DNA from 2 places in the Mesorhizobium sp. CAU 1732 genome. Region 1 is predicted to be linked to the other one. Evidence: riboswitches for the same ligand, from Rfam matches in the RefSeq annotation. Region 1 holds a riboswitch; the other holds the start of a gene.
What was found. Region 1 has a riboswitch for thiamine pyrophosphate ahead of AAFN55_RS04650 (YkoF family thiamine/hydroxymethylpyrimidine-binding protein). Riboswitches for the same ligand answer to the same signal wherever they lie in the genome.

Region 1 (4,406 bases):
AACCGCTGCCGAAGCCGCCATAGGTCATCCCGTCAAGATCTCTCGGCCGCTGGATGTCCTTGCGATTGCCATTGAAGACGAGGCGGCCGGTCTCGGTCTGCACCAGCGCATAGGTCGCGACGAGGTCGGCGCCCGCCGTTCGCTGGGTGAAGAGCCCCAGAACGCCGAGAATGCCGAAATCGGCGACGCGATTGGCGACAAGCGTGCCGGCTGCCGTGTCGCTGTAGGGCAGGATCTGAACCTCCAGCCCCGCCTCGTCATAGTAGCCCTTGGCCTGCGCGACATAGAGGCCGATGTGGTTCGTGTTGGGCGTCCAGTCGAGCGCGACGGTCACCGACTGCGACTGAGCGAACGCCAGACGTGGCACGAAGGGGGCGGCGAGCGCGGCGGCGATCATCTGGCGGCGGGTGGGCATGGTCAGGTCCTCTTGTCGGGATTGAGAAGTGTCTGCAAAAGCTGCGCTTCGATGGCGCTCGCCTCGGGCGTGGCAAGATCAATGCGGGGACGCCGCAGCGGCACGGCGATTTCGGTCATGACCCGTGCCGGCCGCGCGGTGAGAACATAGATCCGATCGGACAGGAAGACCGCTTCGCGTACGTCATGCGTGATCAGCAGCGCTGTCCACCGGTGATGGTTCCACATGGTTTGAAGCCATTGCTGCATGCCGGCCCGCGTCAGCGCGTCCAGCGCACCGAATGGCTCGTCCAGCAGGAGCATGTCGCGGTGCTGGACGACGGTGCGCAAAAGAGCGGCCCGCTGGCGCATCCCGCCCGAAAGCTGCGCGGGATAGTGGCGCTCGAAACCATCGAGGCCGAATTCGGCGAAGAGCGGTGCGACCTGCGCGCGGGCCCGGCTGCGAGCCATCCCCCGCACTTCGAGGCCGAGCGTGGCATTGTCGATGATGCGCCGCCACGGCATCAGTGCGTCGCGTTGCGGCATGAACGCGAACGGGCGACGGTCTTTCATGAGCGGCGTGCCGTCGAACAGCACTTCGCCGCCATCCGGTTCAACCCCTCCGGTGAGAAGCTTGAAGATCGTCGACTTGCCCGCGCCGGATGGCCCGAGGATGGACACGAACTCGCCCGGCTTCACGGTGAGCGAGATGTCGGCCAGCACGTCGAGATCGCCGAACCTTTTTCGTAAGTGCCGCAGCTCGAGCCGGTTGGCGCTCATCGGCGCTGGTCCCCGTCGAGCTGCTGCCACGGCATCGCAATGCGCTGGACGAGCATCGCCGTGGCGAACAGGACGAGCGTCAGCGTGGCGCTGATCACGACGGCTGCGAGCACCAGATCCGGCCGGAAATTGTTCTTGGCGTTGAGGATGTAGATGCCGAGCCCCTTCGCCGCCCCGGCATATTCCGCGAAGATCGCGGCGACCACCGCATAGGTGATTGAAATGCGCAGCCCCGCGAAGAAGTAGGGCAGGGCCGACGGCAGCCGCGCGGCGATGAAGATGCGCCACCGCGATGCGCCCATGGACGCGAGCAGGGCCTCGATATCCCTGTCGGTGGACGCATAGCCCTGGACGAGTGCCACCAGCATCGGAAAGAAGGTGACGAGCGCGACGAGCACGATCTTCGGCGTCAGGCCGAAGCCGAACCACAAAACGATGAGCGGAGCGATCGCGATTAGCGGCAGGGTCTGGCTGATGATGAAGACGGGAAAGAGCGCCCGGCGCAACGGTTTGAAGAAATCGATCGCCACCGAGAAGGTGAAGGCGGCCGTCAGCGAGCAGGCGAAGCCCAGGAGCGTCGCGCGGATGGTTGGCAGCGTGTTGTCGATGAGCGCCGCGCGATGCTGCACCATCTGCGCGAGCACCCGCGACGGTGCCGGCAGCGTGGTCGGCGAGATGCCGGAGGTCTGCGCGTAGAATTCCCACGCGGCAAACAGCGAACCGACCGACACGATGGCGGGGCCGGCCTTGGCGAACGCGGACGCGACCGCCCGCGCGGATGGTGATGAGGGCATGAGGGATCTATCGTCGCTGTGGGCGTCAGCGCGGCGTCGGGCTGTTCGCCGAAACCGTCAGGTCGATCGTCACATGCCCCTCGGGAGGCCCGAACTTGCAGAACGCGGCTTCCAGCGCGGCGAAGACGGGGCCGGCATCGCCGCCCAGCCGGGTACAGAAATTCTTCGAGCGATCGAACACGCCGGAGCGCTTCACGAAGTCGATGCAGCCGTAGATCTCGTCCATGTGATCGCCTTCGCCCATCACGTAGAGCGAGAATTGCGCGGCGATCGTAGAGCCCGTGTGCGGCGCGCCGGCTATCGCCGCGAATGCCGCATCCTTGCGCTGCTCGATCGGCTCGCGAGGACCGTTCAGTTGCGGGGACGCGCAGATCGCGTCGTCCGGCTCGCCCGGGCATCCGCGCGAGATCGCAGCCGAAAGCACGCAGTGGATGCCGCTCGCGGCCGTCGCGACGAACAGGTCGCGCATCGCCGGAAACAGCACTTCGGGCGGGCCGACGAGAAGCGTCGAGATGTCGTCGGTCTCGATTCGCAATTGATCGCGATAGGGATCGAGCGCGCCGAGCGCGCTCATGATGACGCCGACGAAATCGCCGGTCATGGGATAAAGGGAAATCTGTGCGCCTGAAAACATAGCCCGCCTCGCTCCGCTGGTATTACCCAGATCAGCTTCTAGGGTTTGAGGGCTTCGCGCCCGCGTCTCAGCCCCGACAATACGGAGCACCCCTGTGGATGGGCGCAAACAATCAGATCGACGCCCGATGGGCAAGAGCGAATCTGCATTTGTGGACAGGTTCGCGATCAGGCTGTCCCACGTGACCGCTCAGGCGACGCCGCTCGTCGCGACCTGTGCCACCATCCAGTCGTGCAGGCGATTGACGAGGGGATTTTCCAGCTCGCGATCCGGCACCACGAGATAGTAGCTGTTCTCGGTCGGCAACGGGATGTCGACCACGACCTGGAGAATGCCCTGATCCAGTTCCGTTTCGATGAGATAGCGCGGCACCAGCGCGAAACCCATACCTGCGGTTGCGGCCTGGATAACCATGTTGAACTGGTCGAACCGGTGGCCGCGATAGGATGAGACCTCGTCGCCGCGCACCTGCCTGAACCAGTCGCTCCACGCTTTCGGGCGCGTGTCGAGATGCAGCAACGGCCCCCGCTCGATCAGGCTCACCATGTCGCCGTCCGGCCGCTCGAGAAGCGTCGGGCTCGCCACGGGCAGGATTTCCTCGCGGCAGATGTAGCGGCAGGTCGCGCCGGCCCAGATCGGGGCGCCGTAATGGATGGCCGCGTCGAACGACTTCTCCTCCAGGTCGAAAGGCCGTGAATGCGAGAAAACGTTCAGCGCGATGTCGGGGTTGTTCTTCAGGAAATCGGGCAGGCGGGGCAACAGCCATCGTGCGCCGAATGTCGGCAGGGTGGCGAGCGTCAGCGACGTCGACTGCGACGATGTCATCACGCGCAGCATCGATTCCTCGGTTTGTGCAAGGATCCGGCGCACGTCGGGCAGGAATTTTCGCCCCGCGCCCGACAGGACCACGCGCTGGCGCACCCGCTCGAACAATGCGACGCCGAGCTGCGCTTCCAGATCCTTGATCTGCCGGCTGATGGCGCTCTGCGTCAGGTGCAGTTCCGTCGCCGCAAGCGTGAAATTCGCATGCCGCGCAGCGCATTCGAACGCTTGCAACTTGGTGATGTCAGGTGTCAGTTTGCGGGTGAGGGTCATCTGGATATCGCATCAACTTAGCCGCATTTAGCGCAATCGCCGGAGCAATCCGAGTCTTAAGTTGCCGGGCAACATTCGCCTGGGCTGACCCGAAACGAAGAAAAGCAAGGAAAAGCGATCATGGATATCAGACAGGAAACCACGGACATCCTCGTCCGTCTCGGGCTCGACGCAAAGGTGCTCACGGCTGGCGACATGGCCGTCAGGAGCCCCGTGTCCGGCACGGAGATCGCATCGCTGAAGACGATTTCGGAAGCGGACGCGAAGAAGGCCATCGAGGCCGCCGACGCCGCATTCCGCGCCTGGCGTCTCGTGCCGGCGCCGCGCCGCGGCGAACTGGTTCGCCTGCTGGGCGAGGAACTCCGCGCCTCCAAGGAAGACCTCGGCCGTCTGGTGTCGATCGAAGTCGGCAAGATCCCGTCGGAAGGCCTGGGCGAAGTGCAGGAGATGATCGACATCTGCGACTTCGCGGTCGGCCTGTCCCGCCAGCTCTACGGCCTGACGATCGCGACCGAGCGTCCGGGCCACCGCATGATGGAAACCTGGCATCCGCTGGGCGTCGTGGGCGTCATTTCGGCCTTCAACTTCCCCGTCGCCGTCTGGTCCTGGAACGCGTGCCTTGCATTCGTCTGCGGCGACAGCGTCGTCTGGAAGCCGTCCGAAAAGACGCCGCTCACCGCGCTCGCCTGCGAGGCGATCTTCGCCCGTGC
Region 2 (4,406 bases), on a different contig from region 1:
CCCCTCGGGGCCTCGCCGCGTACGGAATTGCTGGCGCATGGAGTGGAGATCGCCCAGCCGGCGCATGTTGCGCTTGCGGCGCGCAGTCACGCCGTAGCGCAGCCAGTGCTCCTCGCGCACGATCTGCCGACCGAGCTTGTGCTGATCTCGTTCTTCCTCTTCGAGGATCTGGTCGCGCCATTCTTCGAAATGCGAAAAGCCCTTGTCCAGCCGCCGCGTTACGCCGCGATCGAGCCAGACTGTTGCCCGGCTGATGCGCTCGAGAAAGCGCCGGTCGTGCGAGATCATGATCAGCGCCGACTTGGTGCGCATCAACTCACCTTCCAGCCATTCGATGGTGGAAAGGTCGAGGTGGTTTGTCGGCTCGTCGAGCAGAAGGATGTCGGGTTCCGGCGCCATGACGCGAGCCAGTGCCGCGCGTCGCGCCTCGCCGCCCGACAGGGTCGTCGGCTCTTCATCGCCGGTGAGCCCAAGGCTCTCGATCAGATAGGCGGCGCGGTAAGGATCGTCCGCTGGTCCCAGCCCGGCCTCGACATAAGCGCGCACGGTCTGCGCGCCATACCAGTCCGGCTCCTGCGGAAGATAGCGGATGGTGGCGGTCGGCTGGCGGAATATCTCGCCATCCTGCGCCTCGACCATGCCGGCAGCGATCTTCAGAAGTGTCGATTTGCCCGACCCGTTGCGCCCGACAAGCGCGATCTTGTCACCGGCGGACGCCATCAGCGATGCACCGTCGAGAAGCGGGGTGCCGCCGAATGTCAGCCTGATGCCGTCGAGAATGAGAAGCGGTGGTGCCATGAATCACATGCGGGTTAGGAAACGGGATGGGCGACGAGCATGGCGCGACCGCTCAAGAGGCCGACCGTCAATCGGCCGGCAACTGCGTTGGAAAGCGTCAACGAAGAACCGAACACGACGTCACGATCAGCCAGCGGCCATTTGGCGCCAGATAGCGTCAGGCCTGCGAGATCGGAGAAGGCGAGAATGCTGAAGAGCGTTCCCTCATCATAGTCATAGCTGGTCTTGCCGGGAAGAACCGGAGAGCCTTCCTGATGACCGCTCGAAAGCATGCAGGCAACGCCGCTCTCGGCAAGCCGAAGCGCGGCCGTCAGATGCAGGAACGCGTGGTCGGCCCGGGCGCCACCGAAAGCACCGACGAGAAGAAGGTCGGTCGCGCCACGCTTCAACGCTGCATCTATGGCGATCTCGCCGTCGGTCATGTCCTTTTCAGGCGGGAATGCCTCCACCGGAACATCGGGATTGGCCTCCCGCATGCTGTCTTCGACGGAATCAAAATCGCCCGTCCACAGTTCGGGCTTCAGCCCGAGCGTCGCCGCATGCCGCATGCCGGAATCGGCCGCGATGACGCGCGTGCCGTCGAGCTGTGCCGACAGGCGGGGCGTCGCGACAACGTCGCCGCCGAGCAGGATAGCGAAGCGGCTCATCGGGGCTGAGGGTTTATGGAAATCGTCATGCGCGTCGCCTCTATCATGGCGAGACACAAAAGCGAAAGCGCAATGCAAGACCAACTGCCGCCTCGTCTTGCGAGATGGTCTTGCCCTCGGCCTCGCTCGGCTTTATGTCTGGTCCCGCTCTAACGGGGTGCCGGTCGCAATTGCGGTCCGGCTGAGAGGCATGAAGGGGAAACCCTGCCAACCCGCTGAACCTGATCCGGCTTATACCGGCGGAGGGATTAGACGCTCCTGAGAAGGCGCCTGATTTCCCTTGAACACGAACCAAGGAGGCGCCGATGCGCAATTCTCTTCTCACCCTGTCCGCACTCTCGCTCATGGCCGCACCTGCGTTCGCGCAGGAAAAGCTCACCGTCTACACCTATGACAGCTTCACGGCGGATTGGGGGCCAGGCCCCGCGGTCGAGAAGGCCTTCGAGGCGGAATGTTCCTGCGATCTCGAATTCGTGGCCGTCGCCGATGGCGTGGCGCTTCTCAATAGGCTGAAGCTGGAAGGCGCAGGCAGCGCCGCCGACATCGTGCTCGGGCTGGACACGAACCTGACGTTCGAGGCCAGGGAAACCGGGCTCTTCGCCGAGCATGGCATCGCGCTCGACGCGGTCGATGTTCCCGGCGGCTGGAACGACGATATTTTCGTTCCCTTCGACTACGGCTACTTCGCCTTCGTCTACGACACAGAAGCGCTCGACACGCCGCCCGCGAGCCTGAAAGAGCTCGTCGATGGCGATCCGGAGGACAAGATCGTCATCCAGGATCCGCGCACCTCGACGCCGGGTCTCGGGCTGCTGCTTTGGGTCAAGGCGGTCTATGGCGACGATGCGGTCGAGGCGTGGACGAAACTTCAGAAGCGCGTCCTGACGGTCACGCCCGGCTGGAGCGAGGCCTACGGCCTGTTCACCAGCGGCGAGGCGCCGATGGTGCTCTCCTACACCACGTCGCCAGCCTACCACGAGATCGCCGAGGATTCGCAGCGCTACAAGGCTGCCGCCTTCGCGGAGGGGCACTACCTCCAGGTCGAGGTGGCCGGCGCGACGAGGAAGGGCGCGGAGAACCCGCTTGCGAAACAGTTCCTCGAATTCATGACGGGCCCCGGCTTCCAGGATGCGATCCCGGAAACCAACTGGATGTTCCCCGCGGGCGCGATGTCGAAGCCGCTCAATCCGGTCTTCGACGCACTGGTCAAGCCCGCCGAGACACTTGAGTTCACACCGGAGGAAGTGGCTGAAAACCGCCAGAACTGGGTGAACGAATGGCTCGGCGTGATGAGCCGGTAACGACATGACGGCGGATGGGGCGGCAAGCTGATGGACCGCATGCCTTCACGCCCCCCTCCGGCCTGCCATGGATAGGATCGACCGCCGCGTCCTCGCGGGCATCATAGGCCTCGCCGCGATCGCGATCCTGATCGGCGGGGCCTTCTCAGGCCTCGCAGTCGAGGCGTTGAACGACTGGTCGGGCGCTGTCTCGGCGCTCGACGCCTACCTTTTCCGTGTTGCCCGTTTCACCGTCTGGCAGGCGGCATTGTCGACGATCCTGTCGGTGCTTCCGGCCCTGTTCGTGGCGCGCGCGCTCGCGCGCCACCCGCATTTCCCGGGGCGTGCATTCATCTTGCGCCTTTTCGCCCTGCCGCTGGCACTGCCGGCGATCGTGGCAGCCCTCGGCATCCTTGCTCTGCTTGGGCGAGCAGGCATTCTCGCACAGCCGCTGACGGATGTTCTCGGCGCGCGATGGCAAGGGATTTACGGGCTCTCGGGCATCCTCGTCGCTCACGTTTTCTTCAATCTGCCACTCGCCACGCGTCTGCTGCTCCATGCGTTGGAAACCGTTCCGGCCGATCAGTGGCGGCTGGCGGCACAGTTGGGCATGGGCGCGCGTTCCTCGTTCAGGCTCATCGAGTGGCCCGTGCTCCGCGCCGCACTCCCAGGCGTTGCCGGCCTCGTCTTCATGCTCTGCGTGACCTCGTTCACCATCGTTCTGACGCTCGGCGGCGGTCCTCGCGCCACGACGCTGGAAGTCGCGATCTACCAGGCGCTGCGCTTCGATTTCGACCCCGCACGCGCCCTGGCGCTCACCGCATTGCAAATCGTGCTGACCGTCGTGGTGGTGATTCTCCTGACGCGAACCGGCGCAAACATGGCCGGCGACGCCAACCTGCCCGTCGCGCCAAGACGACCCGTCGTGGCCGGTCGTGCGGAACGACTCACAAACGGTGCGACCATCCTCGCGGCGCTTGTTTTCGTTGCCGCACCGCTCGCCGCGACGATCATCGCGGGACTGCGGGCCGATCTGTCGCGCCTCGCCGTGGATCCAGCCGTCCATGCGGCAACGGTGACCAGCCTGCTTCTCGCATCCCTGTCCGCGTTTCTGTGCGTCGCGCTTTCGCTGTCGTTGACGATGGCACGACGGGCCATGGAAATGCGCAGACCGACAAGCGCTGCTCCGTCGCTGCTTGAGCGTATGCTCGACACCGGCGCAGGCTTCGTTCTCGTGGTGCCGCCCATCGTCGTCGGCGCTGGGTGGTTCATCCTGCTGCGCCACACCGGCCAGGTCTTCGCAATCGCGCCGGTCATGGTCGTGACCGTCAACGCGGTCATGGCGATGCCTTTCGCGATCCGCGCGATTCGTCCGGCTTGGGATGCGGCAAGCGCACGCAACGATCGCCTATGCGCCTCGCTGGGCATCACCGGAACGAACCGCCTTCGCCTGATCGACTGGCCGTCGATCCGTGGACCGGCCCTGATGGCGCTCGCCTTCGCCATGGCGCTCTCATTGGGCGACCTCGGCGTCATCGCGCTCTTCGGCAGCGAGTCCGTGCAGACATTGCCCTATCTTCTGCTGGCGCGAATGGGCAGCTACCGGACGGAAGACGCGGCGGGTCTCGCTCTGTTTCTGGGCGCGCTATGCCTGCTTCTGATGCTGCTGGTGGATCGATCG

Region 2: linked by a shared signal. The riboswitch ahead of thiB (thiamine ABC transporter substrate binding subunit) and the one ahead of AAFN55_RS04650 (YkoF family thiamine/hydroxymethylpyrimidine-binding protein) in region 1 are both predicted to bind thiamine pyrophosphate.

The regions. Positions count from the first base shown of each region.
Region 1 covers NZ_JBDQQR010000001.1:922,634-927,039, forward strand. Annotated here, with positions in the region: gene AAFN55_RS04635 (ABC transporter substrate-binding protein) at 1-421, opposite strand, end outside; gene AAFN55_RS04640 (ABC transporter ATP-binding protein) at 418-1,173, opposite strand; gene AAFN55_RS04645 (ABC transporter permease) at 1,170-1,967, opposite strand; gene AAFN55_RS04650 (YkoF family thiamine/hydroxymethylpyrimidine-binding protein) at 1,993-2,601, opposite strand; TPP riboswitch at 2,592-2,705, opposite strand; gene AAFN55_RS04655 (LysR family transcriptional regulator) at 2,791-3,696, opposite strand; gene AAFN55_RS04660 (aldehyde dehydrogenase family protein) at 3,817-4,406, shown strand, end outside.
Region 2 covers NZ_JBDQQR010000002.1:411,930-416,335, forward strand. Annotated here, with positions in the region: gene AAFN55_RS19720 (ABC-F family ATP-binding cassette domain-containing protein) at 1-798, opposite strand, end outside; gene AAFN55_RS19725 (thiamine diphosphokinase) at 813-1,445, opposite strand; TPP riboswitch at 1,589-1,710, shown strand; gene thiB (thiamine ABC transporter substrate binding subunit) at 1,751-2,746, shown strand; gene thiP (thiamine/thiamine pyrophosphate ABC transporter permease) at 2,814-4,406, shown strand, end outside.